Regions from separate parts of the Actinoalloteichus fjordicus genome, predicted to be linked through region 3. Evidence: riboswitches for the same ligand, from Rfam matches in the RefSeq annotation. Region 3 holds a riboswitch; each other region holds the start of a gene.
The links. Region 3 has a riboswitch for cobalamin ahead of metE (5-methyltetrahydropteroyltriglutamate--homocysteine S-methyltransferase). Riboswitches for the same ligand answer to the same signal wherever they lie in the genome.
Positions count from the first base shown of each region.

Region 1: another riboswitch for cobalamin. It lies ahead of UA74_RS32085 (hypothetical protein); the one in region 3 lies ahead of metE (5-methyltetrahydropteroyltriglutamate--homocysteine S-methyltransferase).
Region 2: another riboswitch for cobalamin. It lies ahead of UA74_RS13175 (CbiQ family ECF transporter T component); the one in region 3 lies ahead of metE (5-methyltetrahydropteroyltriglutamate--homocysteine S-methyltransferase).

Region 1 covers NZ_CP016076.1:4,274,820-4,284,577, reverse strand. Annotated here, with positions in the region: gene UA74_RS18260 (CobW family GTP-binding protein) at 1-61, opposite strand, end outside; gene UA74_RS33705 (type III polyketide synthase) at 574-2,061, shown strand; gene UA74_RS18250 (NAD(P)/FAD-dependent oxidoreductase) at 2,671-3,708, opposite strand; gene UA74_RS18245 (isoprenylcysteine carboxyl methyltransferase family protein) at 3,705-4,220, opposite strand; gene UA74_RS18240 (UbiA family prenyltransferase) at 4,504-5,358, shown strand; gene UA74_RS18235 (hypothetical protein) at 5,509-6,387, opposite strand; gene UA74_RS32090 (prenyltransferase/squalene oxidase repeat-containing protein) at 6,384-7,970, opposite strand; gene UA74_RS32085 (hypothetical protein) at 7,970-8,554, opposite strand; cobalamin riboswitch at 8,642-8,798, opposite strand; gene UA74_RS18225 (ferredoxin) at 9,220-9,414, opposite strand; gene UA74_RS18220 (cytochrome P450) at 9,710-9,758, opposite strand, start outside.
Region 2 covers NZ_CP016076.1:2,949,164-2,958,921, forward strand. Annotated here, with positions in the region: gene UA74_RS13150 (NAD-dependent epimerase/dehydratase family protein) at 1-154, opposite strand, end outside; gene UA74_RS13155 (DUF2231 domain-containing protein) at 181-828, opposite strand; gene UA74_RS13160 (DUF742 domain-containing protein) at 1,045-1,797, opposite strand; gene UA74_RS13165 (ECF transporter S component) at 2,117-2,980, opposite strand; gene UA74_RS13170 (ABC transporter ATP-binding protein) at 2,977-4,593, opposite strand; gene UA74_RS13175 (CbiQ family ECF transporter T component) at 4,590-5,687, opposite strand; cobalamin riboswitch at 5,968-6,111, opposite strand; gene UA74_RS13180 (hypothetical protein) at 6,581-7,801, shown strand; gene UA74_RS13185 (glycosyltransferase) at 7,999-9,282, opposite strand; gene UA74_RS13190 (glycosyltransferase) at 9,516-9,758, opposite strand, start outside.
Region 3 covers NZ_CP016076.1:2,535,599-2,545,356, forward strand. Annotated here, with positions in the region: gene UA74_RS11375 (multicopper oxidase family protein) at 280-1,827, shown strand; gene UA74_RS11380 (TetR/AcrR family transcriptional regulator C-terminal domain-containing protein) at 1,835-2,617, opposite strand; gene UA74_RS11385 (ATP-binding cassette domain-containing protein) at 2,793-3,749, shown strand; gene UA74_RS11390 (ABC transporter permease) at 3,746-4,540, shown strand; gene UA74_RS11395 (acyl-CoA thioesterase) at 5,337-5,885, opposite strand; cobalamin riboswitch at 5,965-6,217, shown strand; gene metE (5-methyltetrahydropteroyltriglutamate--homocysteine S-methyltransferase) at 6,367-8,667, shown strand; gene UA74_RS11405 (S-(hydroxymethyl)mycothiol dehydrogenase) at 8,926-9,758, shown strand, end outside.

The sequences.
Region 1 (9,758 bases), 1.7 Mb from region 3:
CCGCGCCGAGGAACCCCGCGACGATGACGACGGGGATACGCGCCCCTGCTCTGCCTGCCACAGCCCGCCTCTCCTGCTCCCGAGTCGCGCACTCCGGTCGGTGCGTCGGATGCTCACGAGATCATCCCGCGCGGCGCGGTCGGGACACGGGTCGCCGCTGATCGCTCGACCGTGGGCCCCGGCGGCGTGCTGTCGCAGCATGACGCGGGCCCAGAGCGGTCACGCACCGTGTCCGGGCGGGCGGGTCGCCCGGCAGGCGATCCCCGAACCTCCGGGCGACCGCACGCCACGTCGGCCCTGTTCCGACACCACCGTGCTTCGCCCACAAGCGTCTGTCCCGCCGATCCGAGCGTGCTCACGACTGCCCCGCGCCGAGAACCCATGGATGATGAAGGTCGACGGTTCACCTTTCACCTCGTCGGTGGGCGGCGCTCGGCGTGTCGATGCCGGTCCGTCGCCGTTGGCGGAGGACGGGTGCGCGGTACCGGGACACGATCGGGTGCCCATCGCACCGGAAGGCCGCATCGGATCTCGATCCGGTGGGGATCGGCGACGCGAGCGGGAAGGATGTCGATGTCTCAGGTCACGGGGACGCGCCGCAGTCAGGACGAGGATCGGGGGCGAGGAGCCGACGCGCTGCGGACGGCCCCGCCGCCTCGGATCGCGTCGGCCGCCACGGCCCTGCCCGAGCACGTCTACCGCCAGGAGGAGATCCTGGCGGCCTTCGTCGACGAGTTCCTCCCGGTCGGGAGCCCGAGGCGCCGGGCTGCGGAGCGGATCTCCGACAACGCCGGGGTGGACACCCGGCACTTCGCGGTTCCACTCGAACAACTGCGCGCACTCGCGAGCTTCACCGAGGCCAACGAGGCCTATCTGACGGCCGCGCTCGAACTCGGCGAGCGGGCCGTCCGCCGGGCGCTGGCGGAGGCGGGGATCAGCCCGGACGAGGTCGACCTCGTGGTGTCCACGACGGTGACGGGGCTCGCCGTCCCCTCGCTGGAGGCTCGGCTGGCCCGGCGGCTGGGCCTCCGCGAGGACGTGAAACGGATTCCGATGTTCGGCCTCGGCTGCGTCGCGGGCGCGGCGGGCATCGCGCGGGTGGCCGACTACCTGCGGGCCTGGCCGGATCAGGTGGCCGTGCTGCTCGCCGTGGAGCTGTGCTCGCTGACCCTGCAGCGCGACGACGTCTCCGTTGCCAACGTCGTCGGCAGCAGCCTGTTCGGCGACGGCGCGGCCGCCGTCGTGCTCCTCGGGGGGAATCGTCGAGGCGCTGCCGGGTTCGACGACCGTCCCGAGGCCGGGCCCGCAGCCACGGGCCGCACCCGATCGGGGGTGACCGCATCGGGGGTGATGCGGGCGGCGCCCGGCGAGGACGTGGGGAACACGTCCGGGTCCGGCGTGCCGGGTGGCATTCGGATGAGCGGCAGCGGCAGCCGACCGGGGAGCGCCGAGCGGGACGGCGCCGAGGCGGGGCACGCAGCCCTACCGGGCACTGCCGGGCCTGCCGTGTCCAACGCGGCGCCCGCAGAGGCGGCCGACGGCGGCGGGTCCGACGTCGGCGCCGCGCGTCTCGTCCCGCAGCGACGATCCGTCGAAGGCCTTCGTCCCGCCGACGGCGTCGGTGCGCTGCCCGAGATCATCGCGACCCGCAGCAGGCTCTACCCCGACACCGAGGACGTCATGGGCTGGGACATCGGCGCCAGCGGCTTCCGTCTGGTGCTCTCCGCCGACGTCCCGACCATCGCGCGCGAGTTCCTCAGCAAGGACGTCGTCGGCTTCCTCGCCGATCACGGCCTGGTCGCCGAGGACGTCGGGACGTGGATCTGCCATCCGGGCGGGCCGAAGGTCATCGACGCCGTCACCGATTCGCTCGCACTGCCCGCCACCGCGCTGGCGCACACCCGGGAGTCGCTGTCGGCCCTGGGCAACCTCTCCTCGGCCTCGGTCCTCGACGTGCTGCGAAGAACCCTCGCCCAACCCCGCCCGCCCGCCGGGACACCGGGCCTGCTGCTCGCGATGGGCCCCGGCTTCTGCGCGGAACTCGTGCTGCTGCGCTGGTGAACGCCGAACCGCCGGGGCAGGCTGGCCGGGCAGAGAAGCCCGACGCCGTCCGTTGGTGGTCCGGCCCATCTCGGCCGCGTGCCGGAGACCTGCTTCGCCGGGGCGCCGACGGGCGGGCGGGGCGTTCCGGCTTGCGAAGGCTCTTGACCTTGCCGGAGTGAGTTGGTCGAAGTCCTCTGCCTCCTGGTGCGGCCCACCCCGACGAACTGCCCACCATCCCGGCTGACATCGGGCCATCCCCGCTTGCGCGGGGCTTACGCAACTCTGCTGTCGGAGATCAGCCTCGGCGGTGGACCACCCCCGCTTGCGCGGGGCTTACGCACGGTTGCACGACAGCTGCGCGTCCTTGCCCGGACCACCCCCGCTTGCGCGGGGCTTACACCCGGACCTGCGACGACCGCTCCGCGATGGTCGGACCACCCCCGCCTGCGCGGGGCTTGCCCTTCGCCACCTGCGGCGCAGCTCGGGCGTTATTCATCTGTGATGCTCCATGGTAGGCGGACTCGCGACCTGACTTCTGTGCAGGGAACGCACCGATCGATTCGTCCTCTGTGGACAACACTGCGGTCACGTTCCGCTCGACCCTGCGCCTACGGCCCGCCACCTCGCTCACGCCAGTGCGTTGACGACGGCGCCGAACACCGAGGGCAGGCGCTCGGCGGCCGGGACGATCCGGCCTGCGGTGAGCGGGTTCGCCCTGGCCAGCACCAGACACTCCGTCAGCAGCCGGTGGCGTCGGGTCGCGCGCAGCCAGGCGCGTTCGTACTCCTGCGGCCGATCCCGGCGCAGGCTGTCCACCAGTGCCGCCGCGCCCGCCATGGCCAAGGTGATGCCCTCACCGGTCAGCGCGTCCACATAGCCTGCCGCGTCGCCGACGAACAGCACCCGGCCGCCGCCCGCGACCCGCCGTCGCATCCGTTGTCGCAGCGGTCCCGCGCCGCGCACGGCGGTGACGGCCGACGCCGCCGGGAATCGTGCGAGCAGCGCGGGATACTCGGCCAGCTGCTCACCGAACGGCGCTCGGCGGCTGGTCAGCAGGGCGACTCCGGTGAGTTCGGGCCCGAGCGGAGTCAGATAGGCCTCGCCAAACGGTCCATAGTGGACCTCGACGGCCGAGGAGGGCGGGGCGACGGCATAGTGCCTGCGCAGTCCGAATCGGGCCGGGCGGGTGTCCTCGGTCCGGAGGCCGAGCGCGCGGGCCGTCGGCGAGTGCAGCCCGTCGGCGGCTGCCAGCCAGCGGCCGCGCAGGTCCGGGCCGAGCGCGGTCACCCCCGTCGCGTCCACCCGCACCTCGTCGACTCGGGTGGGCAGGATCGGCACGCCCGCGTCCAGCACCGCCTGATGCAAGGCCGCGTGGAGCACGGTCCGCCGCACCCCGAGACCGGGGCCCGCGCGGAAGGCCGCCCGCACCTGCCGATCGCCCTGGATGTAGCTGATGCCGTCGATCCGATGGCCGGGCACCGGCACGCCCAGCGCGGTCAGCGCCCGCACCGCACCGGGCAGCAGCCCCTCGCCGCAGGCCTTGTCCGTCGGGGCCGCGCGCGGCTCGATCACCACCGGCCGCAGGCCTGCCCGCACGGCGTACAGGGCGGTGGCCAGTCCGGCGGGCCCGCCGCCCGCGATCAGCAGATCGTGGTCGAGACTCATGCGGTCGCGAGCTGCGCCAGCGCCCTGTCCTCACAGCGGATGCGGACCGTGAGCAGCGCGGCGTTGGCCACGGTGAAGGTCAGCGCCGTCAACCAGGCCGAGTGCACCAGCGGCAGCGCGATGATCTCCACGACCACCGCGACGTAGTTGGGATGCCGAAGGAAGCGGTACGGGCCGCTGCGGACGGGCTCGGCGCCGGGCACGACCAGGACGCGGGTGTTCCAGGCGTCGCCGAGCGAGACGATGCACCACCAGCGCAGGGCCTGGGCCAGCACCACCAGCGCGAGCATCGGGACGCCCAGGGCGGGGATGAACGGCCGGTCGAGCAGGACGGCCTCGGCCAGGCACGCGACGAGCAGCCCGGTGTGCAGGACGACCATCACCGGATAGTGGCCTCGACCCGACTCCACCGCGCCCCGTGCCAGACTTCGTCGACCGTTGCGCTGTGCCACGACGAGTTCGGCGAGCCGTTCCAGCGCGACGGCCAGGACGAGCAGGATGTACCACAGCATTCGGACTACCCGTCGTCGATGGTCAGGGGTCGATCTCTCGAGGATCTTCCTCCGAAGATAACGGGCATCGGCCGGAACCCGCCTGCCGTCGGCGTGCCGATCTCGCCGGTCTCCTCGGCTGGGCCGGGTCGGATCTGGCCGCCAGCTCGGCGAAACTCGCTGCCCGGTCGGCGTGGGACCGCCCGGGCCGAGGCGTTTCGCGTGTATCACTGGGCTGGTGGACCTGCGACCTCGTTCCGCCCCGTCGACGTCCCCGGCCTCTCCGACGTCTCCGGCCTCCCCGATGTCCCCGATCTCTCGGCCGTCTCCGGCCGCCCGCCTCGGCGCGTTGCTCGGCAGTGCGCATCCCGAGCCCGCCGTGGCGGTGACCCTGTTCACCACGGTGCTGGCCGTGGCGACCGGTCGGGGAGCGGGTGGGTCGGCGTTGGTCGCCGCGTCGGTGTTGGCCGGACAGCTCTCGATCGGCTGGTCCAACGACGCGCTGGACGCCCGGCGGGACGTGCTCACCGGTCGTCGCGACAAGCCGGTGGCCGCCGGGGCGCTCTCGCCGCGCGTCGTCGGAGTGGCCGCGGCGATGGCCCTGCTGGTGTGCGTCCCGCTGTCGCTGGCCAACGGACTCCTTGCTGGCTCGGTGCACCTGCTCGGCATGGTGGCGGCGGGCTGGGCCTACAACCTCGGTCTCAAGCGCACCGTCGCCTCCCCGTTGACCTACGCCGTGGGCTTCGGGACGCTGCCCGCGTTCGTGACGCTCGGGCTGCCCGGCGCGCCCTGGCCCGCGTGGTGGGCGGTCGTCACGGCCGCCCTGCTCGGCGTGGGCGCCCATCTGGTCAACGCACTGCCCGACATCGAGGGCGATCTGGCGACAGGGGTGCGGGGATTCCCACAGCGCATCGGGCGGGCCGCCTGTCGGACCTTGACGCCGCTGGTGATGCTCGCCGCGGTGGGCGTGCTGCTGGTGGGGACGCCGGGGCGGATCGATCTGCCCAGTCTGATCGTCGCCGGGGTGGCGGTGGCGGTGGCGATCGCCGGGACGGCGGTGCCCGCTGCGCCGGACAGCCGACGACCCTTCCGGGCCGCCGTGCTGACGGCCGCCCTGGCGATCGTGCTGTTCCTCTTCAACGGGTCGGCCGTCGTGTGAGGGCCGGTCCGTCGAGTGCGGGCCGCCGGTCGGCGCCTGCGGCTCGGGCTGTGACTCCCGGTCATGGCGACAACCCACGGGTGAACTCGGGCCGCTCCACGGCCGCCGCAGCGTCCCGGCGCCCCTGCCTTGACTCCGCCCCGCCGCCGCTCACTCGGCCGCGCGACGGCGGCGTCGGGCGATGATCCCGGCGCCGATGCCCAGCACCCAGATCGCGGCGAACGCGATGATCGTCGCCCATGGCACCCCGCCGGCCCCGGTGGCGTCCTGGGCGGTCTGCTCGGTGCCGTCCGCCGCGACGGACGGGTCCTGACCCGCCGACCCGTCGAGCGCGGGCGCCTCGGTGTCGCTCTCGGTCTGCTCGTCGCCGTCCTGCTCGGTGGGATCGGCCGGGTTCTCGGGATCGGTGGCGGCCCCGTCCGTGGGCGCCGTACCGCCCTCGGCGGGCTGCGCAGGCTGATGCGGCCGGTCGGCCGAACCGCCGGGCGCGGGATCCCCCGGCGCGGCGGGCGGGGCCGGATCGCCGGGATTCGGTGCGTCGCCTGGTCCGCTCGGAGCGAACCGTGCCCTGGCCGCCGAACCCGTCATCCCCGGTGGATCGCCCGCGCCGAAGGACCAGCCCTCGACGCGGTCGGCCTCGGGATAGGACGCCATCGCGCCCCGTGTGCTGTACGACCAGCTGCCGCCGCCCTCGTCGATCCAGTACGACCAGTAGGCGTCCCCGGAGGGCGTGTCGTCGCACGGTTCCTGATCGGGGCCGGGCCGATCGTCGATGCGGCAGACGAACCCGGCACCGTCGTGCGCGGTGCCCGCGAGTCGGAAGCCTGCCTCCTGCAACGCCGCGTATCCCGTCTCGGGCGTGCCGGGGACGCAGCGGGACACGGTGCCCCCGAGCGAACCGAAGTCCACGACCACCACGACGCCGGTCTCCGCCGTGCAGGCCTGCGCGGCGGCCGGGGCGGGCGTCGGGGCGGCCAGGGTGACGGCGGCGGCGAACAGCGCCGTGCCCAGCAGACGCGTCAGTCTCATCGCGGCACTCCGCCCCGTCGACGTGGCCTGCTGATCAGCAGGTAGCTGATCGCCGCCAGCAGCAGCGCCACGCCCGCCGAGGACGCCAGCCCGACGGGACTGCGCAGGAAGTCGCCGACCAATGCCAACGAGGTCGCAGGCGCGGCCGTCTGCTCGGCCGGCCTGTCCACCGCCCGAGGCTCCTGGGCGACCGCCAAGGGAGGATCGACCCGAGGGGTCTGATCGACGGCGTCGGGATTCTCGCCCGCCTCGCCCTGCGCGCCGTCGAGACCGGGACTGCCCGGATCACCGCCGAGCCCCGACTGGCCGGGATACCCCGGCTCGCCAGGTAACCCGGGCTGCCCGGGAAGCCCCGGTTGTCCCGGCTGACCGGGAAGGCCGGGCTGACCGGGCTGACCCGGTTGTCCCGGCTCGCCGGGACTGCCGTCGGGCGGCTCGGGCGGCGGCGTGGTCGTCGGCGGCTCGGGCGGCTCGACGGGTGGTGTCGCCGACAGCCCGAGCAGCGCCTGCGCGGTCGCCCGCCGCAGCCGGTCCTGGTTGCCCGCGCGGCTCCAGTACAGCGGCCCGTCGGTCTGGACGTCCAGGTAGTCGCGCGCCGAGTAGGAGACCGCGCCGGTCATGGCGCCGGGGTCGACACCGGCACGGAGCTGGATCGAGGTCAGCCAGCCGCCCGCGCGTCCGGCGGGCCCCGTCTGGTCCGCGACGGTGAGCGCGAGGGCGGCGAGACCGGTGCTGTTGGCGTTGCGGGTCTGCTCGATCAGCTCCGGCGTGGAGGAGTCGAAGCCGAAGGCGCCGTCGTGGTACTGCCGGTCGAGCAGCCAGCGCACGCCCCGATCCAGGGCGCCCGCGTTACCGCCGACCTCGGCCAGCGCCCAGACGGCCATCGCCGTGTTGTCGACGCTGACCAGCGCGTCGTCGCTGCCCGCGCAGGTCGAGCCGACGTTCTCGGGCGGGGGGTTCGCGCGGAAGCCGCCGCTGGGGCACTGTTGCCGCACCAGGTAGTCGATGCTCGCTCGCTGATCGATCGGCGTGCCGGTGTGCCGGGCGTGCTCGTCCATGGCGATCAACGCCAGCGCCTGGGAGAAGGTGTTCGACAGGTCTCGTCGCGGGTCGTAATCACCCGCGTTCAGGTTGCGGTACCGACCGTCGACGTCGAGCGTCGCGGTGAGCCGGTCCACCAGGTCGATCGGGACACCGTTGGAGTCGACGCCCCAGTCCGCCGGGTCGACCCCGGCCCGCAGGGCGACCATCAGTCGTTTCGCGAGAACACCGGAGTTGGCGAGGTTGCCGTTGTAGAACATCTCGCGCAGCGCGCGGACGCCGAGATCGAAGGTCGTCCCGGTGCGGCCCGCCGCATGCAGGCCGAGCAGCGCATCCGCCTGCAGGCCCGCGTCGGGGGAACCAGGGGTGGCGCTGGGATAGACGTAGTCGAGTCGGACGAACTCCCGTTCCAGGAACTCGGCCGCCGTGCCCGCCTCGGCCGACGCGGCGATGATCGCCGGGTCTGCCGAGGCGGCAGAGGGAACGACCGTCGAGGCGAGGAGCAGCGCTCCCGCCGTCAGGCCGAGGAGAGGCTTGAGCATCAGCTGGTCGGCGTCCAGTTCGGGTCGAGTGCCTCGTCCAGCGTCAGGCTCATCTCGTTCGGGTCGGCCACGGTGCCCGCCCCGAAGGAGAAGCCGAGGACGTCGCCCAACGGCGGGTCGTAGGTGTCCACGCCCTCATCCGCATAACCCCACGCGTCGCCGGCCACGTCGGGCACCCAGAACGCCCAGTACGGCGCGTTGGGCAGGAAACCGTCGCACGCGTCGGCGGTGGCCGAGGGCAGGCCGTCGATCCGGCACAGGTACTGGTAGGGGCCGGTCTCGCCCTGTCCGATGCCGTGCTCCGGCGCGACGTCCACATCGGTCAGCGCGGCGAACGCGGTCGCCGGGTCGCCGTCGGTGCACCGCCGGACGACGTCGCCGCCCGCGTGTCCGGTGAAGTCGACGACCACCGTGACGCCGGTCGTCCCGGTGCAGGGACCGTCGGTCCAGGCGACGGTGACCGAGTCGTCGGCGGTGGGCGCGGCGGCCGGGACGGCCGCGACGGCCGTGCCGCCGAACAGAAGCAGAGAACCTGCGAAGAGGCCGGTTAAGAGACGACGCCGGACGGAGAGGCTCAAGGACATGGCCTGTGAGTTCCCTTCGGTTCGGGCAGACCGCAGTCCGGAGCCGCGCAGGCTCCGAAGCTCCGCGCTGCACACCACGACAGAGGAGCCGAGCAGTACCGCACGACGGGCATTCCGACTGACACCCGAGGAACACGGGTGCTCACGGCTGCGGGACAGTGCCGGACTCACACCGGCTTCCCCCATCGAACGGCAGGACGCATTCGTCTCTTGTGGAGAGACGACCTCTCGACGGTAGCTCATCGGGCAGCGTGGAGGAAGACGCCTTCTTCACCACAGGTTCACATCGGGTGGCGGCGGGCGGGGCGCGCGAGGGGGCGTGTCCTGCGGGCTGCGGTGCACGGGACCCCGGCGCATGCGCCAGGGCGGAGCCCCGAACACGGCGGCAGGGCACCCGCGGGCCTGTCTGCCTCGGCGTCTTCCTTCGCCGACGCGGCTCGGCAGTGTGGCTGTCAGCGACTCGCGCCTTCCGTGCCGACGGCGGCTCGCCGAGATGGACTTCGGTTGCGGCGGGCCGCCGTGGCTCTGTGGCGGCTCGCCGCCGTTGGCCCTCTGTCGGCTTGCCGCCGTGCCCAGCCGGGGCCCGGACCGATCCGCCCGCGACATCCGGTCCGCCCGCGGCCCCGGCCCGCGTCACCCTCGGAGCGCCCCGGCCCGCATGGCCGTCACGTGGTGACGGTGATCGCCATGCCGGGGCACACCGCCGCCGCCTCCCGGACCGGGCCGTGCTGGCCCTCGGGAGGATCGGCGTCGAGCAGCAGGACGATGCCGTCGTCCTCCCGTTGATCGAACACCGCCGGGGCGAGCAGCACACACTGGCCCGCTCCACAGCACTTCTGGGTGTCCACGTCCACGTGCATCGGGTGGCTCCTCTCATCGGGGACGGCCCGCTAAGGCCGATGGAAGTCCGCGCAGCCTGGTCGGCATCGCGGTCGAGGTGCCCCGGGTGGGGCGTCCGGCGGACACGTCCAACGCGTGCCCGCCGACCGCCGACCGCCGCGCGCCGACGGCGAGGCCTGCTCGCCCCAGCCGGCGGGCACCGCAGATCGCCTGCGGCACGGCCGATCGGACGCTGGTCGGCCCGGCCCGGCGGGCGCCGGATGAGGGCCGCATCACGCCGGAATGATCAGCGCAGCACGGATCTCGGGCGTCCGGTCACCACCGGACCGGCAGTCGATCGAGCCCGCCGACGAGCAGCCCCTGC
Region 2 (9,758 bases), 410 kb from region 3:
TCAGGTCGTCCTCGGTGATGTCGGCCGTCCGCCAGGTCGTCTTCGGCGGCTGCCAGGTCGGCCTGCGCCGGGCGACGCCGATGACGGCGCCCACCCGTGGGTCGGCGACCAGGCTGCGCACGACGCTCGTCCCCACATTGCCGGTGGCCCCCACGACGACCACTCGACTGCCCGCCGTGGTCACGACCCGCCGGGCCGGGTTGCCCGCTCGTGACGCCCGCCCGCCGTCGCGTCGTCGTCGGCCGCGTCGTCGGACGGGGTGCGCGGTCGAGGGCCGGGCCGTTCGCCGACCGCCTCCGCCGGCCGATCGGACCAGCGGAACACGCCTGCGCCCTGTGCATAGGTCAGATGACCGCCGATCGCGCCCGCCGCGCCGACCGCCGCCAGGCCGAGCACGGCCCAGCCGCGCCCCGCCGTGTCGCCGCTGCGGTGTCGGGACAGCCACGACAGCAGGTAGCAGACCGAGGAGGTCGCGTTGGCCATCGCGTGGACGAGGCCGACCCGGCGTTGCCGCAGGTCCAGATCGCTCCATTCGGCGAGCCCGGTGATCACCGCACCGGGCGTCGAGAGCAGCCCGAGGGAGATCAGGTGCCGGGCGGTCTCGCGCCGTCCGAGCAGGTCGCACACGGCGGCCGCGCTGTAGCAGCCGATGGGCAGCGTGACCAGCGCCGGGTGGATCGCGTGCCCCGCCCACTCACCACGCAGCGCCTTGTCCAGGGCGGGGCGGTCCCGCAGGAACGGACGGACCCGTGCGCGCAGGCGTTCGGCCGCCCCGTCGACGGACTGTCGCGACTCGAGGGACTTCAACCATCGCTGTACTGCGTTCATGTGCGGCGGGTACCCCCGGCCTTCGCCGGGAAACAGCCGTCGCCCCTCGACGGGACGGCGTCGACTCCGACCGGACGCCCGTTCGGGTCCTGTCGAGGCGCGTCGCCGGGAGAACCCGCCGGGACGATCGCCGATCACCGCCCAGGACGTCGCGAGAGTCACGCTGCGTGATCGTTCCCTCGGTGGCTAGCCGCCGTCGTCAGGCGACCGCGCTGCTCACAGCCTGCGCAGGCCGGTGAGTACCCGTTGCAGGAAGTCGCCGTTCATGACGAGGCGCCGCGGGTCGATCGGCTGGTGCACCTGCACCCCGCCCGACTCGGCGAGATCGGCGATCAGCACCCTGGTCACCCCGATCGGGAGCGCGAGCAGCGCGGAGACCTCCGCCAGCGAGCGCGGCTCGACGCAGATCTCGGTGATCCGTCGAAGCTCGGGGCGGGCCGCCGTCGTGATCGACACCGGTCCCGTCGACGAGGAGATCAGCGTCTCCATCGCGAGGTCGACGGCGACCGAGGTGCGGCCCCCCGTCCTGGCGTACGGGCGGACCAGCGAGCCGGTGAAAGAGGCCTCCAGCCAGGTCCCCGGCTCGCCCACGCTCGGCGGCCAGATCGGGTCCTCCTCGAACTCCTCGCCGACCTCGTCCAGCGGGTCGTTCCATGGCACCGGTCGGGACGACCTGGTCTGATCGAAGTCGATGTGCACGGCGTTCTCCGCCTGCACCGTCTCCGCAGGGGAGGTGTCGTCATCCCGATCGCGTCGCCGCCGCGCGGCCCCGCCGAATCGGGCGCCGGTACTGCCGACCGAAGCGCGACTCGTGCCGGTCACCGAGTCCGAGGTCGACGCCGTGGCTCCCTCGTTCGGTTTCGGTGTGTCGTGGCGAGCGCGTCGCCGGGTGGACGGGCCGAATCGCGCTCCGGTGAGTCCGACCACCGAGTCGTCCGCCTCGTCTGAGTGGTGCTGATCCGATGTCATCGACAAGCCCGCTTCTCGCCGTCTCCCCGACCGGTTCTCCCCGTGCGGCACCGGCCCCCGTGTTCGAGACGGTCTGCTGATCGACGGTGATCACTCGATCGTCCCGGTGCGAAACACTGTAGGGCGGATGTCGAGAGAGTCGTTTCCGATGTATTTCCACTGGATTCTATCGGAATGAACACCGGGCGGCGCTGGTGCTTTCGGGGAGCGAATTCAGTAGTTCGCGCTTCGCATTGTCAAGAATGGTCCGGTTGATTGCACATATTGGTCCGAGAGGAGTATCAAGCCGGGCGGGCTCGGCGCTCGTCACATTGGGTACTCAGCTCCGCCGGGCCGACGACGGCAGCGGCGTGTCCCAGGCGGCTCGCCGGGCGGCTCGGCGCAGCACCGCCAGAACCGCAGGACCCACCAGCAGGATCGCCACCAGGTTGGTGATCGCCCGTCCGGTGTCCCAGCCCAGTGTGGAGGTGGTCAGAGTGAAGAGCACGAAGCGGTGCAGGTTCTCGGTGATCGGATCGCCCGGCACGAAGGAGAGCTGGGTGTCGGTTCCCGCGAGCAGCGGCCAGGACCACATGTTCATCAGGAAGCCGAAGACATAGGCGGCGAGGACTCCGTAGCAGGCGAGCATCGCGATCTCGGCCCGGCCCCGAGGCCGGGCGGGCAGGAGCCCGGCGCCCAGTCCCAGCAAGGAGGAGGAGAGCATCTGAAACGGCAGCCACGGGCCGACGCCCGCGGTGAGCAGGGCCGAGGCGAACAGCGACGTCGATCCGAGCAGGAAGCCGAAACCGGGGCCGAAGACGCGGCCCGCCAGCACCAGCAGGAAGAACACCGTCTCGATGCCCGCCGTGCCCGCGCCGAGTGGGCGCAGCCCCGCGTTGACCGCCGACAGCACGCCGAGCAGCGCCAGCGACTTGGCGTCCATGCCGGAGTCCGACATCTCGGCGAGCACGATCGCCAGCAGCAACGGCAGCAGCACCACGAAGACCAGCGGAGCATTGGCCGCGCGAGCCGTCGGATCGGGGGACTCCGAGGCGAACAGCGGCCAGAGGAACATCGCCAGCCCCGCCGCCGAGGCCAGCGTGAGCACCACCGCGCGGCGCGGCGTCACGTGCACGACCCGCACCCGGCTTCGGGGCGTCTCGGTCGTGCCCTCCGCCGCCGGGATGCCTGCGCCCTCGGTCATCGCGGCACCGCCGCATCGGCCAGCGCCTGCCGTACCTGATCCACCGTCAGCCAGGACTGCGGGGCCAGCACCTTCGCCACCTGCGGCGCGAACGACGGCGAGGAGACCACGACGTCCGTGGTGGTGCCGTCGGCGACGACCTCGCCGATCGCGAGCACCACCACCCGGTCGGCGACGGTCGCGACGAACTCCACGTCGTGCGTGGCGATCACCACCGAACGGCCCTGCGCGGCCAGATCCGCGACGAGGGCGCCGAATGCCCGCTTCGCACGGTAGTCCAGGCCCCGGGTCGGCTCATCGAGGAGCACGACCGGCGGCGCGGCGACGAGCTGAATCGCCAGAACCAGCGCCAGTCGCTGCCCCTCGGACAGATCACGCGGATGACCGTGCGGGTCGACCTCGTCGATCAACCGCCCCAGCAGCGTCACGCAGGTTCCCGGCGGCGCCGCCGACTCCCGATCGGCCTGCGCGCACTCCTGGGCGACCGTCTCCAGATACAGCAGGTCGGCCGCCGTCTGCGGCACCAGGCCGACGAGAGCCCTGGCCCGATGCGCGGGCTCGGCCGCCGGATCGAGTCCGCCGGTGAGCACAGTGCCGCCCGCGCGGCGGCCCGAACCCTGCAGAGCCCACAGCAGTGAGGACTTGCCGGAGCCGTTTCGGCCCATCAGCGCGGTGACCTGACCGCCGTGCAGGTCGAGGTTCACCGCCCGGACCGCCACGACGTCGCCGTGCCGCACCACCACGTCGTGTGCCGACAGCAGCGGCGACTCCGTCGCCGCCCTCTCCGGCGCGGGCGGGGCGTGGTCGGTCAGCCGGGCGCGCAGCTCAGGCGCCCGTCTGCGGGCGTCGCGCACCGACAACGGCAGCGGCGTCCAGCCCGCCAGCCTGCCCAGCTCCACCACCGGCGGCGCCAGCGTCGCGTCCGCCAGCACCTCGGCGGGCCGCCCGTCGACCACGCCGCCGTCGCCGGGCAGGTAGACCATGCGGTCGGCGTACTGCACGACCCGTTCCAGCCGGTGCTCGGCGATCACCACCGTGACCCCGAGATCGTGCACGAGCCGGGTGACCGAGGCCAGCACCTCTTCGGCGGCCGTCGGGTCCAGCGCCGAGGTCGGCTCGTCGAGCACCAGCACCCGAGGATGCACGGTGAGCACCGAGCCGATCGCCACCCGCTGCTGCTGCCCACCAGACAGGGAACGCAGCGACCGGTCCCGCAGCTCCGCGATTCCGAGCAGGTCCAGCGTCTCCTCGACGCGCTTGCGCATCACCTCGGCGGGAATCGCGAGCTGCTCCATGCCGTAGGCCAGCTCCTCCTCCACCGTGTCGGTGACGAAACCTGCCAGCGGGTCCTGGCCGACGACTCCGACCAGGTCGGCGAGTTCACGGGGTGGATTCGTCCTCGTGTCCCGTCCCGCCACCGTGACTCGGCCGCGCAGCGTCCCGCCGGTGAAGTGCGGCACCCGGCCGTTGATCGCACCGAGCAGCGTCGACTTGCCCGAGCCGGTGTGACCGACCACGAGGCACAGCTCGCCCTCCTCGATCTCCAGGTCGACACCGGACAGGACGGGGGCGGACTCGCCATAGTGGACCGCCACCTCCTCGAAGCGGATCATGAGCGGACCTCCGGCGGCGGGGCGAACCACGCGGGGGCGACTCCCGCGAGGATGCCGAGCACCGGCGGCAGCGTCACCGTCGGCCAGCTCAGCGGGCTGAGTGAGGGATAGAGGTTCGCCGGGTCGACCCCGGCGGTCACGGTGAGCACGAGGGCGGCGGTCAGGCCCGACAGCACCACGAGCGTCTCCGGCAGGCGCCACCGGTCGGGCCGGTAGACGCTGCGGCGGATTCGCCTGCCTGCGACGAGGAAGCCCGCACCGGCGACGAGCAGGCCCGCGACCGCCATCGGCAGCCCGAAGGCGTGCCGGGTGCCGTCCAACAGCCCGTACACGCCGACACACACGCCGAGCAGGCCCGCGATCACCAGCACCCCGGTCAGCAGACGAGTCCGCCTCGGCGTGTCGCCGAACCGGCCGTACCCTCGGGAGTCCATCGCCGAGGCCAGGGCGAGCGACCGGTCCATGGCATCGGCCAGTACCGGGACCACGATGCCGCGCAACGCCCGGAGCCCGCGTTGTCTGCCGCCGCGCAGCCGCCGGGCCCGGCGGACCCGCAGGACGCTCTCCATGAGCTGCGGCGCCACGGAGAGGGCCACCACCACGGCCGTGCTGATCTGGTAGAGCGCCGCAGGCACCGCCTTGAGCATCCGGCGCGGATCGGCCAGCGAGTTCGCCGCGCCGAGACAGATCAGCATCGTCGCCAGGCGCAGCCCGTCGTAGAGCCCGCCGAGCAGCTCCTCGGCGCTCACCGGGCCGAGCAGCCGGATGCCCGCCGCCGCCTCCGGGAGCGTGATCTCCGGCAGCACGAACAGGATGTGCTCGCCCGCACCGCCCCCGAAGATCATCCGCCACAACACGCGCATGACGACGATGAACACCCCGAGGTACACGTACATCCGGAACGTGGCGGCCCACGGCGCCCGGCCGCGACGCCGGACCACGACGTACCCCGCCACCACCAGGATCAGCGACAACAGCAGCGGATTGGTCGTGCGGCCCGCTGCGGCCGCCAGGGCCAGTGCCCATAACCACCAGGCACCGGGATGCAGGGCTCTCGGGAGCCGCGTCGAGGCCCGGAGCACCGATGCGGTCACGCCGCCCACGTCCCGGAGGCACGGGGCTCGCAGGGCCGCTCGGCAGGAGGGCTGTCATGCCGGTCTCGGGGCCGCCGACGGGCCTGCGCGGCGCGGAGCGAGGGCGTCTCGACCACGATCCGGTGTCCGGCGGCGGTCTGCGGCCTGCGCAGCGTGGTACCCGACATGCCTCGATGCCTTCCCCGAGCGGGTCGAGAGAGGCATCCGACCAAGAGCAGGCGCCGCCGACGTCGGCGTGCGTGCTCGAATCGGACTCCACCTGCGGACCACGACAGTGTGAACGAGCCCTCGTCCCCGGACGGGCATTCCGGCTCGTCGTGCCTCGGCACGAACCACGGCTGCGGGTCAGCGCCGGACTTCGACCGGCTTCCCCCGCCGGGGACGTCTGAAGTTGTCACGACCGGTCAGCGGTCGTCGAGAGACTACCGAGGAGATTAACTCACTCGAGTGGTCCTGGGTCGGCGCACGCGGCAGACCGTTCAGCCGTGCCGGCTCGAGCCACCAAGTCGTTCCTCCGCCCTGCGCCGGGCCCGAGACACCCGGCTCGATGTGCTCGACTCGGCGCGGTCGGCGGATCGGCGCAGGCGGCGGTACGCAGTCGAACCCGGTGACGCACGGCGAAGGGCGCCGCATCGAGCGCTCGTCGCCGATGGGCAGGACGCGGTCGACCCTCGGCCCGCCGGATGCATCGTCGGAGACGGGACTGCTGTGCCGAGTGGTCCGCCACCCACGGAGATCATTACGATGAGTAGTCGACGTCCGTCACTAAGGGTGGTAGATCCGCGAAGTTCAGGTGACAGGGCTCGTGATGTCGCGACGGCAGCCACGAGATCGACCGGCGGTGTGCCAGCTACCGCAGGCCCGTGTCCAGGACGAAAGACGAGGCAGCCGCAATGAGGATCGCCGTCATCGGAGAATTCCGTGCTGACCGAGTGGTCGACGCCATCACCCGTTCCGGCCACCACGACCTGGTGTTGTTAGGGCCGACGGACGTCGCCGACTACGTCGGCAGGCGGGCTCGTCACCGGCACCTGGCGGCGAGTGCGGAACCGGAGGACCTGCTGGCGGTCTGGACCGAGGAAGACGTCGAGCTGGTCATCCCGAGCCTCTATCCGGTCGACCAGGAACAGCTGCTGCCCAGCCTGGCCGCCGCCGCCGACGCGTGGCGCGGCCCCGGCAGGCACGCCGTCGTCCACTCGACCCGCTTCGCCGACCTGGTCACCGACAAGGCGATGTTCCATCGCGTCGCGCTCGCGGCGGGCTGGCCGGTGCCCGAGGCCGTCATCTGCGACCGGGTGGAGGAACTGGAGTCGGCGGTGCGTCGGATCGGCGGCCTGCCCGTCATGGTGAAGGAGGCCAGGTCACTCCCACGCGCGGGCCGCTGGCATGTCGACACCGAGCAGCGCCTCACGACGCTGCCGCTGACCGCCTTCCCCGTCGTCGTTCAGCGTGTCTGCCGGGGTGAGGAGTTCGGCCTCGAACTCTTGAGCGGCGCGAACGTCACCGACTGCTGGCCGATCGCCTCCTTCGGTCCGCTGGACCAGCGCTGCATTCCGGGGCATCGGGCGCGGCTCGCTCCGATCGCGCTCTCGCCTGCCGTGATCACCGAGCTGGCCGGGTTCATCCGCGGCATGACCGACCAGTTCGACGTGTGCGGTCCATGGCAGATCGACTTCGCCGTCTGCGACGGCAGGCTCCAGGTGCTGGAGGTCAACGGCAGGCTCAGCGGCATGGCCGATCTCAGCGCGGCCACCACCGGCCTCGATCCCTACGACGCCTTCGTCGACGCCTGCCTCGGCCAGCCCCGTGTCGTGCCGCCTGCCCGCCGGCTCGCCCTGGAGCTGCCGATCCGTCTCGACGCGCAGCTGCCGGGACTGCCGTGGGGTGTGCGCATGAGGCGACAGTTTCCGCTGCCCACGAACCGGTCGCTGCCGGTGGACTTCCAACGGCTGCTCGTCACGGCGGACGATCCGGTGCTCCTGGCGAAGTGGCTGCGCGACTTTCCCCCGGACGCCCTGCTCACCGGATCGCCGGGTCAGCTCGCGGCCATCGCGCTGGAGATGAGCCCGCTGTTCACCTCGGCGGGGTGGCCTCGGGGCTGTCCGCCGGTCTGAACCGGCGACTCCGGGTTCGTATCAGCCGTGATCCGGCCTGCGAATGCTCCGGGGCCGCTCAGCAGCGCAGGCGCCTGCCGTGTCGGTGCTGTTCGCACCCTTGGCGCGGCAGCGCTGCGGCTCGGGTGCGGCTGGGTGCCTCGCGACGTCTCCCGACTGACGCCGGAGCCAGGCGGGCCGAAGGCAGGCGCCGCGACTCAGCAGGACCGCCCGGCCTGCTCGACGGCGGCGGCGATCGCGGAGCAGGGGTCGTGCGCCTCGTATTCGGCCTGGAGCCGTCGGGCCCGGTCGCGGAGGAGCGGATCGTCCAGGATGCTCTCGACGGCCTTGCGGATGTCCGCCTCGTCCGGGTCCCCGGTGCCGAGGTTGACGGCCGCCCCTGCCCAGGCGGCCTTGGCACCGACCTCGATCTTGTCCTCGGTGTCGCCCGCCAGCACCATCGGGACCCCGTGACGCAGTGCCTGCTGGACGCCGCCGTAGCCGCCGTTGCTGACCAGCACGTCGACGTGGGGGAGCATGGCGTCGAAGGGGATGAACTCGGCGACTCGTGCATTGGCGGGCAGTCCGGCGGGCACGACGTCGCGGCCGGTGGTGACGACGACCAACGCATCGAGATCGGCCAGGGCGCGCAGCGTGGGCTCGATCAGCCTGCTGAGGTCGTCGTTGGCGATGGTGCCCTGTGAGACGACGATCAGTCGACCCGCGGACGTCACCTCGTCCCACCAGTCCGGGAGTTCGACGGCGTCGCCGGTGTCCGGGGGCAGTGCTCCCACGTAGCGCAGGCGCGGCGGCGCATCGCTGCGGGGGTAGTCCATGCTCTCGATGCTGAGCTGAAGGAAGCGGTCCGGCACGCCGACGAGGCCCCGCGACAGCAGCGGTGGCGGCTCGGTGCTCCCCAGCCGGGTCAACGCGGCGGCCAGCAGGCGATGCGAGCCCGCCCGCTCGGCCGCCTCGGCGTGCTCGGTGAGCCTGCGACCTCGGGTCCGGCCCTCCTCGGAGCCGTCCGGGGCCAGCCCGGTGCCGAAAGGCGGATGATCGGCACTGTTCAGCGGCAGCGGCATCACGCCGACGCCGATGACGGCTGCCGGGCGGACGCCCGCCGCGCCGTGCAGGACCGGCCAGGCTCCCAGGAACATCGTGTCGTGCAGGAGCACCGTCGGTGCCGCGTCGTCCTCGGCGAGGAGCTCCTGGAGCGCCGTGTGCTGCGCGGCCATCGGCGCGATGAACAGCTGCTGGTTGTCGTACTCCAGCCGGGCCGGTCCGGCCGGTATCGAGTTCCGGTCGGGGAACTGATCGGGACGCAGATCCGCCTCGGCGGGCAGCGCCGCGAACCGGGCGCCGGTCCGCTCCACGGCGGCACGGAAGGCACTGCCGGTCAGGAACGTGACCTCGTGTCCGCGTTCGACGAGATCCGCCGCGATCACCCGCAACGGCCGCACGTGTCCGAAGAACGGGACTGCGGCGATCAACACCCTGGTCATCGTGCGGCCTGCTCCTTGAGGTGGTCGATCTGTCCTCGGCGAGCAACAGGCTATTCCGTCTGTCGTCGGGGGAGCACCGCCGACGACCCGCACTGCCCCTCGGGCGCAGGCGGCACGCAAGCGCCTACGCCAGAGCCGTGGGCGGCGCCGTGGGGGAGCGGGGCAGGCGCCCGTGGCGAGGGCCGCTGCCGTGCCGGACCGCGTGCAGACCTGCTGCGGGAGTCCTGCGTGATTCACGCCTCGCGGCGAGCCAACTCCTCGACGGCGGCGGCGATCGCCTCGTAGGGGTCGTGACTCCGGCACTCGGCCGCAAGCTCCTCCGTCCGCTTCGTCCGGCTCGGATCGGTCAGGATCGTCTCGACGGCCTTGCGGACGTCGGCCTCGTGCGGATCTCCGGTGCCGAGGTTGATCGCGGCTCCCGCCCACTCCGCCAGGGCGCCGACCTCTGCCTTGTCGTCGGTGTCGCCCGCCAGCAC
Region 3 (9,758 bases):
GAGCCGCCCGACTCCGGGTCTGGGCGCTGCTCGCGACGGCGCCTCCTCGCGCCGTCGTCCGTCGCGACCGGCCTCGGCGGGCACCGTCGGACTACATCCGAGGGAGTAGCGGCCCACACCCGAGATACCCCGGCGGGCGGATCGACTACCGACAGGCGGTGGACGACGCGCGCGCGGTGGCTCCGTAACGTGGTAGAACGATCGCTCTTCGTATCGGGACGCCGCGGGCGCACGGGAACCGTCGCACGTCTGGATCGGCATTCACTGGAGGACCTGGGCATGACGCTGACTCGAAGGACCATGCTTCGACTCATCGGTGGTGCGGTGGTGTCGCTGCCGTTGCTGTCGGCCTGTGCGGCGGAGGGCAGCACCGGAATCCTGCTGCCCAGCGGTGCCCCGCTGCCCGATCCCTTCGGCGTGCCGCTGCCCGTTCCGCCGGTGCTCCAGCCGACCGGGACGGACGAGACGACCGACTACTACGCGATCACTCAGCGCGCGGCGGACGTCGAGATCCTGCCGGGCCTGACCACGGAGGTCTGGGGCTACAACGGGATCTTCCCCGGTCCGACGATCGTGACGCGGCGCGGCAGACGGGTGGTCGTGCGGCAGCGCAACGAACTGCCGGTGCCCGTCGCGGTGCACCTGCACGGCGGGGTCAACCCGGCCGAGCACGACGGATATCCGACCGATCTGATCCTGCCGGTCGGCGGCTGGGAGCCGAACCCCGAGCATGCCGCGCACCATCCGATGGGCGACACCACTCAGGACGAGCGGGAGTACGTCTATCCGCTGGAACAGCGAGCGTGCACCCTCTGGTACCACGACCATCGGATGGACTTCACCGGCCCGCAGGTCTACCGAGGTCTCGCGGGCTTCCACCTCCTCCGCGACGACGGCGAGGACGCGCTCGGGCTGCCCTCGGGCGATCGGGACATCCCGTTGATGATCTGTGATCGCAGCTTCACCGAGGACGGCTCCTTCGACTACCCGTCGCTGGACCCCTCGCTCGGCGGCGCTCCCGGCGTCGGCGAGGAGATGATGGAGGGCGTCCTCGGCGACGTCATCCTGGTCAACGGGGCGCCGTGGCCTTATCTGGAGGTCTCCGACACCCGGTACCGCTTCCGCATCCTGAACGCCTCCAACGCCCGGCGTTATCAGCTCCAACTCGATCCGCCGCCTGCGGACGGCCCGTCCTTCGTGCAGATCGGCAGTGACGTCGGGATGTTGGGCGCGCCGATCTCCCACGATCAGGTCGAGATCGCCTCGGCGGAGCGCTTCGACCTGGTGATCGACTTCTCGGCCTACCCGGTCGGCACCGAGGTGACGCTGGTCAACGCCTACGGGACCGAGACGACCCGACCGGTGATGCGCTTCCACGTCGTCCGGGAGGAATCCGACGACAGCAGCATCCCGGACCGTCTCGTCGAGTTCGAGACCCTCGATCCCGCCACGGCCGTCGTCGAACGCGACTTCCGCTTCGCCAGGGACCGGATCGACGGCGAGCGGATGTGGACGATCAACGGCGAGCCGTTCGACCCCGAGCGCATCGACGCCGATCCGGCCCTGGGATCGGTCGAGATCTGGCGGCTGCGGACGAACGTCCATCACCCGGTTCACCTGCACATGGCGCACTTCCAGGTGCTGACGCGCAACGACCGCGAGCCGGGGCCCTACGACGCGGGCTGGAAGGACACCATCGACCTGGCGGGCGGGGAGGAGGCGGAGATCATCATCCGCTTCGCAGGCCACACCGGGCGATACGTGTTCCACTGCCACAACCTGGAGCACGAGGACATGATGATGATGGCGAACTTCCAGGTCTCCTGACAGCGGCTCAGCTCGCTCGACCGCGTTGCTCGATCAGCGTCGCGATGCCGCTCAGGATGAGTTCGAGGCCGAACTCGAAGTCCTCGGCCAGATAGTCCGCCGCCTGCGAATCCGGAGGCTCGTTGTCGAAGACGCCGTCGGAGATCAGCGCGGACAGCGCGGGGTGGGTCGCGGGGTCGACGAGCCGTGCCAGGGTCTGTCCGTAGCCGTCCGCGCTGCTCTGCTGCGGGTCGGGTCGGGAGAGGTCCTTGGCGAAGGCGGCCTCATGACGGACATAGCCGGTGATCGTCGCGATCACGCCCAGCTTCTCGGTCTCGTCCAGGCCGGTGTCCTGCATCGCGGCGAGACCGCGTTCCATCCAGTCCAGTGACGCCGGGGTCAACGGCGGGCCGGTGATCTTCATGTCCGAGAGCCAGGGATGGCGGACGTACATGGTGACCTGATCCCGAGTCCAGGATTCCAGTCTGCCCCGCCAGCCGGACGACGACGGCGGGGCGGGCGAGGCGGCGGTCATCGCCGTCGCCTTGTCGTGCATCAGCACCAACAGGACGTCCTTGCTGCTCACGTAGCGATACAGCGACATCGTGGTGAACCCGAGCCGGTGGGCGACGGCCGCCATCGAGAGTCCGGCGAGCCCCTCGGCGTCGGCGATCTCGACGGCCGCCGTGACGACGGCCTCCAGGCTCAGTCCCGGCCGGGTGTTCCGTCGGGGGGCCTCCCGGCCTGCGGCCTCGCCCTTCCACAGCATCGTCAGGGCCTGAGACAGCCCGGCTGTCGCGTTGGTGTCCATCGTCTCCCGCGTCCGTCGTCCGGTTGACCCGCATCCTAGGTCTGTGTATAGGATACACTCGAACGTATGGCATAAACTCAGTCGTTTATCTCATATACAGGTACTGGTCCGGTGTCGTCGAGGCGACCTCGGGGGTCGATGACGCCTGATTCAGAGAAGAAGGGGGAGAGACATGGTGATGGACCCGATTATTCGGGCCGTCGGACTCACCAAGTCCTATGGTGACAATCCGGTGCTGCGGGGGGTCGACCTCCAGGTGGCACCCGGCACGATCTTCGCGTTACTGGGCCCCAACGGCGCCGGTAAGACGACGATGGTGCGCATCCTGTCGACGCTGATCCGTCCCGACGGGGGGCGGGCCTTCGTCGCTGGCCACGACGTGGCGCGCGAGCCGAAGGCGGTGCGTGGCGTGATCAGTCTCACCGGGCAGTATGCGGCGGTCGACGAGCTGCTCACTGGGCGAGAGAACATGGTGATGATGGCCCGACTGAACCGTCTCGGCAGGTCGGCGGCCCGCGAGCGGTCGGCCGAGCTGTTGCGGCGGTTCGACCTCGAAGACGCCCAGGACCGCCTGGCGGGCCGCTACTCCGGCGGAATGCGCCGCAGGCTAGACCTCGCGATCAGCCTCATCACCGCCCCGCCGGTGATCTTCCTCGACGAGCCGACCACCGGGCTGGACCCGCGCAGTCGGCAGACGATGTGGAGCGTGATCCGGGAACTCGTCGACGAGGGCGTCACCATTCTGCTCACGACGCAATATCTGGAGGAGGCGGATCAGCTCGCGAATCGGATCGCCGTTCTGGACGGCGGCCGAATCGTCGCCGAGGGCACCGCCTCGGAACTCAAGAGGGGATTGTCGGCGGGCACGGTCGAGCTGACCTTCTTCGACGTCCCGGCGTTCGACCGAGCCGCCCGATACCTCGGGCACGAGGCGCTGCACCGCGATCAGACGAACCTCTGTCTGCGGGTCTCGTTCGACGGCCACGCCGAGCAGGTGCGTGTCCTGCTGGAGCGGTTGCGACAGGCGGGTGTGCCTGCGGCGAGCCTCGAGCTGCACACCCCGAGTCTCGACGACGTGTTCCTCTCCCTCACCGACACCGCCCGCGCACCTCAGGAGACGGCAGCCCGATGACCGCAACGACCAGCCCGACGACTCGCCCCAGCCTGCGCTGGGCCGTCTCGGACGTCCTGACCATGATCGGCCGGAAGCTCCGGCACGTCCTGCGCACGCCGGACGAACTGATCGTGTCGTTGATCCTGCCGATCACGATGATGCTGCTCTTCGTGTTCGTCTTCGGCGGTGCGCTCGACCGCAGCGGCGGCTACGTCGACTACGCCGTTCCCGGCGTGCTCATCCTGTCGGCGGGCTTCAGCGCCTCGCAGACGGGGATCGGCCTGACGAGCGATCTGGTCACGGGCGTCGTCGATCGATTCCGCTCACTGCCGATCGTCGTGTCCTCGGTGCTCACCGGGCATGTGGTCGCGAACCTGCTGCGCAACCTCGTCTCCACGACACTGGTGATCCTCGTTGCACTGCTGATCGGCTTCCGACCCGCCGCGAACGTCCTCGAATGGGCGGCTGCCTTCGGGGTGGTGGCCCTCTACATCCTGATGATCAGCTGGCTGTCGATGATCTTCGGACTGCTGGCCAAGACCGTGGAGGGTGCCGGCCAGTTCTCCTTCGTCATCCTCTTCCTGCCCTATCTGAGCAGCGCGTTCGTCCCCACCGAGACGATGCCGGACGCACTGCGCGTCGTCGCGGACAATCAGCCTGCCACGCCGGTCATCGAGACGGTGCGGGCGCTGCTGACGGGGTCGCCGGTCGGGAACAGCGCGGCATGGGCCCTCGGCTGGTGCGTCGGGCTCGGCGCGCTGGCGTTCGTGATCTCCAGCGTGCTGTTCGTCCGTCGCACCAGCCGCTGACCCTCGGCTGATCTCGATGCGCGCGGCGGCGGTGCACCGTGGGGGAGAGCCGCTGATCCGCACGACGTCGGACGATCGACCGAGACGGGGCCCCGTGCCCTCGGCGGCGCGCCCGGAGCGGCAGCGTCCCTGGCATCTCGGTGCCGCGAAACCCGGTGACGGGGACGAGAACGGGGATCTCGACCGCGGTCAGCCGGGCACGGCGCCCGTACCGGCAGGCGCCGTGGCGACACGGTGCTCCGCAACGGACGGTGGCTCCGTGGTGAGTGGACGGCCGATCGGCAGGCCCGATGACGCCGCCCCCGGCCGTTCTCCGCGCTGACGGAGCGCGGCCGGACTCCCCCGATCGGGCGGATGACGAGCGCCGGGGGTGTGCTCGGTCGGTGAGGGGGAAGCCGTCACGGTGTGGGGCGGCGGCCCTGCGGACGGCACGGCAGGCGGGTGCAGGGGGGAGGCCCGTCTGTGGTGTCGCCCGATGTCTGCTCGGGTCCGCTGTTGCACGTGCGGGCGGTTCGTCGTCGATGAGGGGTGACGACGAACCGCCCGCACTCGGCTTCTCCGCCCCGACCATCCTCGCCCGGCCTGCCTGTCGGCGGGTTCGCCTGCGCCGGGACGCAGCCATCGTTCGCTGCGAGCGCCGAGGGCGGGCGGCTGCCCTGCCTCGCAGGCCGCGTGCGGCGGGGAGTGGTCGGGCGGGCACCGGTCCGGCCCCGCCGAGCGACCTCGCCGGCCTGGCCCGGACGGGACAGGCCGCCGCCGTGCCTGCCCGCCGGATCGCCTCGGCGCCGACCGTGACTCAGGAGCGGGCAGCGGGGTCCGAGGCCGCAGGCTCGGGGCCGACCTCTCGACTGCGCTTGATGGCCGCGCGTCGGGCCAACCGGTGCTCACGGCGGATGCCCGCCTCGGCGTGCCGTCGTCGATCGGTCGCCGACTCGGGAAGGACCTCGGGAACCGGTCTCGGCTTCCCGTCGGAGTCGACCGCGACGAACACCAGGTAGGCGCTCGCCACATGCGTGGGCGGCACCGACTCGTTCCAGCGCTCGGCCACGACCCGCACCCCGACCTCCATCGAGGTGCGACCCGTCCAGTTGACCTGGGCGCTGGCGTGTACGAGATCACCGACGCGAACCGGGATCAGGAACAGCATCTCGTCCATGAACACTGTCAGCGCCGTGCCACCCGAGTGTCGCCCGGCGCAGGCCGCCGCGACGTCGTCGACGAACTTCATGATCACGCCGCCGTGCACCGTGCCGTACAGGTTCGTCTCGGTCGCGGTCATGATCTGACTGAGCGTGGTGGCCGCTGCCGAGGTCGGCTTACCGGGAAGCTCGGAGACGGGATGCATGGCGTCGAGGGTAGGCGATCCCGGCCTGCGAGATGTCGAGTCCGCGTCGAGACGAGCCCGTTAGGATCGGTTTCGCCGATGGTTCGTCGGCGTCCACGGCCCACGCCGAACGGCGTGGATCAGCGGCGGTGACGAGGCAAGAGGGAACCCGGTGGGAATCCGGGACTGCCCCGCAGCGGTGAGCGGGAACGAACTCCGTCACCGTCCTCACAGCGAGGACGGTCACAGCACTGGAGGTCCGGCCTCCGGGAAGCGACGGACAGTAGGTCAGCCGACCTCGACGGTCGGAAGCGCCCGTGAGTCCGAAGACCTGCCGTCGGCGGCGCGGTCCCGACGGGTCCGTGCCGCTCCGAGGTCTTCGCGGGAGGACCGGGGTGAGCAGTCAGTCGGGGACCGGTCTCGGTCCTGCCCGTTCTGCTCGCGTTCCGGTCGCTCGCGTGCCCGCCTCGGGGTTTCGTTGCCGCCTCGCGAGGAGAGAGCAGTGACCCATCGCACGCATGTCCCGGCGCTCGGCGCCACGGTCCTGGGCTACCCCCGGATCGGACCCGATCGAGAACTCAAGCGTGCCCTGGAGGCGTACTGGGCCGGGCGGATCGACGCCTCGGCCCTGCACGAGGTCGCGGCCGCATTGCGCGCGGCCACCTGGACGGCCTTGCGGGACGCAGGCCTCGGCTCGGTGCCCTCCAACACGTTCTCCTACTACGACCAGGTCCTCGACACGGCGGTCCTGGTCGACGCGTTGCCCGCCCGCTATACCGAGTCGGGTCGCACGCCGTTGGACGCCTACTTCGCCGCCGCCAGGGGAGCCGACTCCCTCGCGCCCCTGGAGCTGACCAAGTGGTTCGACACCAATTATCACTACCTGGTGCCCGAACTGGGCCCGGACACCGTGCTGCGACTGGCCGGCCGCAAGCCGGTCGAGGAGTTCCGGGAGGCCGCTGCCCTCGGCATCACCACCCGGCCGGTGCTGATCGGGCCGGTCACGTTCCTGCTGCTCTCCAAGTCCGCCCCCGACGCTCCGGCAGGCTTCGACCGGCTGGACCTGCTCGACGCGATGATCGACACACAGCTGGAACTCCTCGCCGAGCTGGCGGACGCGGGCGCGGAATGGGTCCAGTTCGACGAACCCGCCTTCGCAGCCGATCGGACTCCGGCGGAACTCGACGCGCTCGCCCATGCCTACCGCAGGCTCGGCGAGGCTCAGCGGCGACCCAATCTCCTGGTCACCGGCTATCACGGTGCACTCGCTGACGCACTGGGCGTGCTCGCCGACGCGCCGATCGAGGCCGTCGGACTCGACCTCGTGGCGGGTCGGGCCGACCTGGTGGGCATCGCGAGCATCGCCGGGATTCGGAACAAGACCCTCCTCGCCGGGGTCGTCGACGGACGCAACGTCTGGCGCACCGACCTCGACGAGGCCCTCGCCTACTGCGCGACTCTGCTCGGGGTGGCCGACAAGGTCGAGGTCGGCACCTCCGCGCCGTTGCTGCACGTCCCCTACGACCTCGACGCCGAATCCGGGCTCGACCCCGCGCTGCGTGCCCGGCTCGCCTTCGCTCGACAGAAGGTGGACGAGGTCGTCCTGCTGAGCAAGGCGCTCAGCGGGGCCGACGAGGTGGCCGCCGAGCTCCAGGAGTCGCGGCGGGCCCTGCGGGCACGCGAAGGCGCGGCAGCCCGCGACCAGCGGGTCAGGGCCAGGCTCGACTCGCTGCGTCCGGAGCACAGCAGGCGGGCCGACTATCAGGTCCGGGTCGAGGGCCAGGCCGAACGGCTGGGCCTGCCGCCGCTGGCCACCACGACCATCGGCTCCTTCCCCCAGACCGGCGGGGTTCGCCGGGCGAGGGCGGACCGCCGGGCGGGCCGGATCGACGAGGACGAGTACCGGCGGCGGATGCGCGCGGAGATCGCCGACGTCATCGCGCTTCAGGAGGACATCGGCCTGGACGTGCTGGTCCACGGCGAACCGGAACGCAATGACATGGTGCAGTACTTCGCCGAGAACCTGGCGGGCTTCCTGTCCACCGAGCACGGCTGGGTGCAGTCCTACGGCTCCCGCTGTGTCCGGCCGCCGATCATCCACGGCGACGTCAGCAGGCCCGCCCCGATGACCGTCGAGTGGAGTTCCTACGCACAGTCGCTGACCGAGCGGCCGGTCAAGGGGATGCTCACCGGACCGGTCACGATCCTGGCCTGGTCTTTCGTCCGAGACGATCAGCCGCTCGGCGACACGGCACGCCAGGTGGCGCTGGCGCTCCGCGACGAGATCCGCGATCTGGAGAGCGCCGGGCTGCGCATCGTGCAGGTGGACGAACCCGCGTTGCGGGAGCTGCTGCCGCTGCGGGAGGCCGACCGCGCCGACTACCTCGCCTGGGCGGTCGACTCCTTCCGGCTGGCGACCTCCGGCGCCGCCGACAGCACGCAGATCCACACCCATCTGTGCTACTCGGAGTTCGGGGACGTCATCGACGCGATCGACGCGCTCGACGCGGACGTGACGACGATCGAGGCGGCGCGCTCTCGGATGGAGGTGCTGGACGACCTGCACAAGATCGGCTACCGCCGAGGCGTGGGTCCCGGCGTCTACGACATCCATTCGCCGCGAGTGCCCGACGAGGCCGAGGTGACCCGGCTGATCGGCGCGGCGCTGGACGCGGTGCCCGGCGACCGGTTGTGGGTGAATCCCGACTGCGGCCTGAAGACCAGGGGATACGCCGAGGTCGAACCCGCCCTGCGTGCCATGGTCTCGGCGGCCCGAGCCCTGCGGACGCAGGTTCGCGGCTGACGTTCGCCGATGCCCGGCGCCGGACGTCACCCGCGAGTGAGTCCGGCGCCGGGCGTCGAGCGATCCGCTGGATCGGCCGTTCTTCCCGGCAGGCGGCGGCCGATCCGACCCCGAGGCACTCGGTGTGTGCGTCACCCCCGGAAGGGGGCCTGCGGACTCCCCGCGTGGCGGTGGATCGGCGGCCTGTGCTGCTCTACCGTGATCCTTCGCCCCGACGCCGCCGAGGCGCCGGGCACCGGGTCGACCAGAGGAGTTCGGATGCCGCAGCAGGTCAGAGCGGTCGTGGCCACCGCACGGGACGCCCCCGTCACCGTCGAGACGATCGTGGTCCCCGATCCGGGACCGGGCGAGGTGGTGGTGGACGTCGCGGCGTGCGGGGTGTGCCACACGGACCTGCACTACCGGCAGGGCGGTATCAACGACGAGTTCCCCTTCCTCCTCGGACACGAGGCGGCGGGCACCGTCGAGTCCGTCGGCGAGGGCGTCGAGGACGTCGCCGTGGGCGATTACGTGGTGTTGAACTGGCGTGCGGTCTGCGGCCGATGTCGCGCGTGCAGCCGGGGCCGACCCTGGTACTGCTTCGCGACGCACAACGCGACGCAGCAGATGACGCTGACCGACGGCACCCCGCTGTCCCCGGCGCTGGGCATCGGGGCCTTCGCCGAGAAGACCCTGGTCCACCAGGGCCAGTGCACGAAGGTCGACCCGAAGGCCGAGGCGGCGGTGGCCGGGCTGCTCGGCTGCGGCGTCATGGCCGGGCTCGGCGCGGCGATCAACACCGGCGAGGTCGGTCGGGGCGACTCGGTGGCGGTCATCGGCTGCGGCGGAGTGGGCGCGGCGGCCGTGGCGGGTGCGCGGCTCGCGGGCGCGTCCAAGATCATCGCGGTGGATCTGGACCCGCAGAAGCTGGAGTGGGCCACCGGGCTGGGCGCAACCGACACCGTGCGTGCCGACCAGGTCGACGTGGTCGCCGCCGTCAAGGAGCTGACCGGCGGGCACGGGGCGGACGTCGTCATCGACGCCGTGGGAATCCCGCAGACCTTCACGCAGGCCTTCTACGCGCGCGATCTCGCCGGGAAGGTCGTGCTGGT